Laspinema palackyanum D2c: one gene and its partner. The protein of the gene in region 1 interacts with the protein of each later gene in a pairwise test. Links are inferred from orthologs where the notes say so. Each region holds a gene or a part of one and is shown on either strand. Other genes may lie near its edges.

Region 1 (3,165 bases):
AGCTAATCTAGTCGCTGATGTCCCCCCCGGTGCTATGGCGTTTGAGCGCCAGGACTACTTGTCCCTGATGCTCCCCGTCAAAAAATTATCGGCCCCGGAAATTCAACAGCTATCACCCATCGCCCTAGCCTATCTGGGAGATGCAGTGTACGAACTGTTTATCCGCGCCTGGTATTTACGACCACCGAAACGCCAGAAGCTCTATCATAATTGTGTGGTGTCGCAAGTGCGAGCCGAGACCCAAGCACGAATGCTGCGATCGCTCGAACCGTTCCTAACCCCGACCGAACTTGAGATTCTCAAACGCGGGCGCAATGCTGCCACGGGAGGGCCAAAACGAGTTGATGCCGCAATTTATCAACAGGCAACAAGCTTGGAAAGCCTGATGGGATATTTATACCTCACCGATCCCAACCGCTTGATCTACCTATTCACCCAATTAAATCTCGAACCCCTCGAAAGTGGTGGCTCTACTGAACTATAAAGTCAGTTCCACCCATTACCCTCACGCTGATTCCCACCCTTGAGCTTCCCCAACCGGGAAAGAGACTCAACACCACATTGGGATGAAGCCATCTACCCCCCCAATCATAATTGTCATGCCTGGTAAACCCGAAAATTTGAAGCCCTCAGTCCGATCCAAGCGAGAATCTTATCCAAAAAAAGACAGTGGACAGGGATCGTCTTATCCGAAAAAAGACAGTGGGCAGGGATCGTCCTACCCGAAAAAAGATTATGGACAGGGATCGTCTTATCCGAAAAAAGACAGTGGGCAGGGATCGTCCTATCCGAAAAAAGACAGTGGGCAGGGATCGTCTTATCCGAAAAAAGATTATGGACAGGGTTCCTCCTACCCGAAAAAGGACGGGAAAAGTCGCAAATCCTTTCCCCCGGGTTCTGCCCAACCCGCCCTTGACCCAGATACAGACCTCAAAGATATGATTTACGGTCGCCATACTGTATTGAGTGCTTTAGAGGGAGAGCGGCAACTGCATCGGGTCTGGATTACGGCTCAATTGCGGTATGATCCCCGCTTTCATACGGCGATCGCCACCGCCAAAGCTACGGGAACGGTGATTGATGAAGTGGATTACCGACGCCTGGATCTGCTGACTCACGGGGAAAATCACCAAGGGGTTGCCGCACAGGTTTCTCCCTATACCTATTGGGAACTCCCGGATCTAATTGCCAATGCCTTAAAGGTATCCGATCGTCCAGTCCTCCTTATGGGTGATGGGATTAACGACCCTCACAATTTAGGGGCAATGATTCGCACCGCTGAGGCGATCGGCGCTCAGGGGATGGTGATCCCCCAAAGACGAGCGGTTGGGATCACATCAACGGTGATGAAAGTCGCCGCCGGTGCCTTAGAATTTTTTCCGGTTGCCCGGGTGATCAATCTCAGTCGAGCCTTGGAAGAGTTAAAGGAAGCCGGGTTTTGGATCTATGGCACTGCCGCCAACGCGCCTTCGGCTGTGAGCAGCATCGAATTTAGCCGACCCACGGTTTTGGTCGTGGGATCCGAAGGGGAAGGTTTGAATTTGTTGACACAACGTCACTGTGATGAGTTAATTTCTATCCCCCTCCAAGGAAAGATCCCCAGCCTGAATGTCTCAGTAGCAACGGGCATGGCGCTTTACGAGATTTTTCGTCAGCGATGGACCCAGCGTCCGAATATGGGAAATGTGAAGAAAAATACTGTTGAAAAAATAAATCCAAGGGAGTATAAAGAAATGTAAATTAACCCGTCTGCTCGAACCAAGACTTAATAGCACCTCGTCGTCATACAACGGTAAATAGGGGAATGATATGAAGGAATTGAAAGAAATCTTGATTAGCTTGCTGAACCTTTTAGGCTGGGCCTGGTGGGTAGAGATTGCCACAGACAATCCTCGGTGTACTTACTACTTTGGACCATTCCTGAGTAAAACGGAAGCCGAAACCGCTAAAAACGGATATATAGAAGACCTCGAACAAGAAAGCGCTCAGGGCATTTCCTTTGCGGTCAAACGCTGCAAACCCAGCGATCTCACGGTTTATGAGGAGCCGGGGGAGATGAATAGTCGGGGAAAATCCCCGGCATATAGCGGTTAGTTTGAATTGGGAGGCTGCCTGATTATTGGGAAGAAAGCTCGGATGGTGCAACGACTTGGGGATGGCGATCAATCCAGCGATCCATATCCCCGAGGACTTGCGCCGGTATTTCCCAAGGAAACAGGTGAGCGGTATTGGGGTAGCAGATGAATTCAGATTTTTTTAGGTGATCAGCGGTTTCCCGACTCGAATCTGCGGTAATGTGGCGGTCGGCTTCCCCCGCCATGACTAAGGAGGAACAAGTGATTTGTTCTAGGTCAGAGAGTCGGTTGTAGCCCCCTGTGAGGGCGGCGTTGAGCGCATTACGAGCCGGACGGCTGGTTTGAAGATAGGCAGACATCCCCCGAGAAGCGAGGTATTGGTAAGCGACGGGAGTATGTTGCTGAATTAGGTAACGAAAGAGCGATCGCCGGCCCAAGGTTTCGATATTCCATTGCCAACTCGGAACGACTCGATTAATAATCCCGGAGACTCCGGTAAAGGCTAAATCTTGCCAACTAATCGGGGGATGGGAACTCCGGGGACGGGCAGCAGAAGCGACTAACATCAATCCCGTGACGCGATCGGGGTGTCGCAACGCCAGTTCCATTGCCAAAATCCCTCCCAGAGACCAACCTAAGAGTAAAAAGCGATCGACCCCGAGGCGATCGAGCAATGCTTCTATATCCTGAAGATGGTCCGTCATTTGAAAGCGCCCTCGGGTGCGGCTTTTCCCGTACCCTCGCAAATCTGGGGCAATGGTTTGGAATCTTTGGCTCAAATGGTCCGTAAACACAGACATGGAAGCCCCGTGACCCGGATGGCCATGCAAACAGAGAATCGGAAAGCCGGATCCCCGGACAAGCGCACTTAAGTGATGCGGCGAATAAGTTAGAGGTGGAGTGGACACCATGTCGAATTGCTCAGGTCAGAGGTTTTCCTTTTCATAGTATCGGGATCGACTCCCTAGCGGCTACTGATCCCCCATCTGGTATTGCTCGCTACAACCCCTTGCCTTTAGAGTTGACCACTGCGGAAGAGATATTCTGAGATTTCCGAAATAAACTGACGAATACTCGGTTCGCTATAGGC
Region 2 (3,273 bases), on another replicon or contig:
CTCCAACTTCCGGTGCCCGCGCAGCAACCCCCCTTTGCAGACCCCGGACCGATTCCCCAGTTTGATCTCCCTCCGGCCCCACCCCCGCTGCCTCCACTCCCGAGTTCTCGTCGTTATGTGGTCTATATCCCCACCAATAACCCCATCGTTCTCGCCCAAGTTCGGTTAATCGAACCGGAGGCATTTATCAAGGATTTGGACGGAAAAACGGTGATTCAAGCGGGGATGTTTGTGAATAACTCCAATGCCTACCGACGGGCGCGAGAGTTAGAGTTATTAGTTGGAATTCGCTCAGCGATCGGCACAATTGAGCCAATCTCCCCGGCGATCGCCACTGCTGCTGATCCAGGTGCCTCTGTGGGCATTTCTAATCCCTATTTTGTGGTAATTCCAGGTAACGCTAATGACTTTTCCCGGATTACTACTCAATTAACCACTGCGGGAATTGCCTCCCAAGAAATCTCGGTTCGCACGGCTCCTTTTGGACCGCATCTGGCGATCGGACCTTACCCCAATCGCATCACGGCTCAACAAGAAAGCGGCTATATTCGTAATTTTGGCATTGATGCTCGGGTTCATCAATATGAGTAATCAACCCAGAAACGCTCAAGCTTAAAATCAAGCACCAGCCCGATCGGGAACAAGATGCTCCCACTCCTGGAAACCCAGGCTTTCAACCGCCCTCTGAGTTGCCCATTCATTCACAAATTCGGCCCGTGTTACCACAACAAAACCGCCAAAACCAGATTAATCAATTCATCGTGACTTCATCGCAAATGAGCGCAATTGAAGAGCGAATCTTTGCCGCAGGAATGCCGGTGGCTGCATTGATGGAAAAGGTTGCCCAAGCTATTTTTAAGCGCTTGGTTGCCCTCTATCCTCGTCCCGGAGTCCAACGAGTTGGAGTTTTGGTAGGTCCGGGTCACAATGGCGGGGATGCTTTGGTGGTCGCCCGAGAGTTACATTTTTCCGGATATGATGTGCTGATTTATCGACCCCTTTCTAAAAGTAAGGAGTTGACCGAGAAGCATGGGGAATATGTGGCGAGTTTGGGGGTGGAGTTTTTTGACCAAATCGAACCCCTCCTAAATTGCGATTTGATTGTGGATGGATTATTTGGATTCGGATTAGAACGGTCAATTTCTGGAGAGATTGCTCCGGGAATTGACCGAGTAAATGAACAGTTTCAACCCGTAATTAGTATTGATTTACCCTCGGGGTTGCATACGGATACGGGAGCAGTTTTAGGAACAGCAATTCAGGCGAATCATACTTTTTGTTTGGGATTATGGAAGTTAGGACTATTTCATGATCAAGCGTTGGCTTATGTGGGGAAGGCGGAATTAATTGATTTTGATATTCCTTTGGCAGATATTCACGCAGTGTTAGGCGATCGCAATCCTATCCACCGAATTACCTCAGCGGAGGCCCTCGCCCATCTCCCCCTTCCCCGTCCACAATTGACCCACAAGTATAAGGAAGGACATCTCCTGGCAATCTGTGGTTCTCAACGCTATATGGGTGCGGCCCTATTATGCGGATTGGGCGCGAAGGCATCGGGGGTGGGAATGTTGACGATCGCCGTTCCTAAATCGCTCAAACCTTACATGAGTCAGCAATTAGCCGATGCGTTGATTGTCGGATGTCCCGAAACTGCATCCGGGGCGATCGCCCATTTGCCCGATAGTATCGACTTGAGTTCCTTTGGTGCGATCTCCTGTGGCTGTGGTTTGACCCCGGATGCAATGGCAGTAGTCCAAGCCGTCTTAGAAAGCGATCGGCCCTTGATTTTAGATGCCGATGGATTAAATGCTTTGGCGCAATTGGGGACCATTCCCACTCTCTCCCAACGAGACGCCTTTACCCTGTTGACTCCCCATCCCGGAGAATTTAAGCGTCTGTTTCCCGAGGTTGAAGGAGAAGCGGAGGATGGGGTGCGGGCTGTACGTCGGGCTTCTGAGCAAAGTGGGGCGGTGGTGATGCTCAAACAAGCCAGAACGGCGATCGGCTATCCCGATGGATCGGTTTGGATTAACCCAGAAAGCACCCCGGCATTGGCGCGAGGTGGGAGTGGAGATGTCTTAACCGGGTTATCTAGCGGATTAATTGCTCAGGCGATCGCCCGGAAAATTCCCATAGAACCCCTCGTGCAAACCGCAGTCTGGTGGCACGCCCAAGCGGCCATTTCCGCTGCCACGATTCGCACGGAATTAGGGGTAGATCCAGTGACGTTAAGCGAGTATTTACTAACGGTTTTACCCCAGTTCCTGCGATCGGGCAATTAGAAATTTTGCTCCAGTCCCTGGAGAACAACCCTAAAGTCTCAGTTGAAAATCTGGTTTCCTGGCAACTACCCCCCAAACAAAACAACACCCAAGACTTACTCGCTGAGTGATTTCCTCTTTTTTGCAATGTTCGCAGTCTACCTAACTTAAACAGTTTAGGATTATTTCTGCCGAGTCCACTATTTGAGGAAATATCAGCCCTTAGTTTGGGTGTTGTTCGGGTTTTGGTACGAGACAGATGTTAGATTAAACAGCTTGAACCTCTTTATGCTAATTTGAACTTGGCTGTTGTAATCTGCCAGGGAAGCTCTTTGTTGCTTCCATATATTTAATTTAGCACGCTTTTGAGTAATGGCAAGGGAATGATATAAAACTTTACTTAATTTACCAGAGGCTGGGTTACCTCGTAAATTGATCTGAATTCAGGGCAGAACCTCGGATGAATGCTTGTTTCCGAAGTAGATTCTGATTAGGGAGCAGCGCGATCGCCACTTCTCCTCTTCTTCAAGAGACTCCATCCGATCGCCTCCGGAGGGATTTTAAAAATTGAGTTTCCGGGCAACTGCCGGCCAAACAAAACAACACCCAAGACCGACTTGCTGAGTGATTTCCTCTCAATTTCAATGTTCGCAGGCTGCCTAACTTAAAAAGTTTAGGAGTATTGCTGCCGATTCCACGATTTGAGGAAATATCAGACTTTGGTTTGGGTGTTGTTCGGGTTTTGATACGACGAGACAGATGTTAGATTAAACAGCTTGAACCTCTTTAAGCTAATTTGAACTTGTCTGCTGTTTTCTGCCAGGGAAGCTCTTTCCGCTTCATTTATTAATGTATCATCATTTTTCGGGAATGCAAGCCTTAGAAATAAAGGTTTACATAAATCTGAGCAAAGTATCTCGAAAGTATGAATTTAAGTAAACATTTCTTTCCCACCCGGGATCACTCCTGTACAAGAGGGTTGCGGCTACCTAGTTGGAGACCTTTCTCT

What was found.
Region 2: the proteins of rlmB (region 1) and NG795_RS06735 interact in binary tests that used the Escherichia coli proteins (3 or more experiments, as listed by UniProt). The link is inferred for Laspinema palackyanum D2c from one-to-one orthologs.

Annotation. Positions count from the first base shown.
Region 1 is NZ_JAMXFD010000022.1:8,293-11,457, forward strand. The notes cover bases 1-2,838. They hold rlmB (23S rRNA (guanosine(2251)-2'-O)-methyltransferase RlmB), read left to right. Parts: upstream 1-938; coding sequence 939-1,739; downstream 1,740-2,838. Other genes in these bases: NG795_RS20930 (Mini-ribonuclease 3), read left to right, coding at 1-484; NG795_RS20940 (DUF1816 domain-containing protein), read left to right, coding at 1,810-2,094; NG795_RS20945 (alpha/beta fold hydrolase), read right to left, coding at 2,117-2,838. Also shown: more of NG795_RS20945, read right to left, coding at 2,839-2,986; NG795_RS20950 (serine hydrolase), read right to left, coding at 3,091-3,165. UniProt on the Escherichia coli protein: Specifically methylates the ribose of guanosine 2251 in 23S rRNA.
Region 2 is NZ_JAMXFD010000003.1:377,093-380,365, reverse strand. What follows is about bases 55-3,000. They hold NG795_RS06735 (NAD(P)H-hydrate dehydratase), read left to right. Parts: upstream 55-716; coding sequence 717-2,285; downstream 2,286-3,000. Other genes in these bases: NG795_RS06740 (hypothetical protein), read left to right, coding at 55-591. In the rest of the region: more of NG795_RS06740, read left to right, coding at 1-54. UniProt on the Escherichia coli protein: Bifunctional enzyme that catalyzes the epimerization of the S- and R-forms of NAD(P)HX and the dehydration of the S-form of NAD(P)HX at the expense of ADP, which is converted to AMP.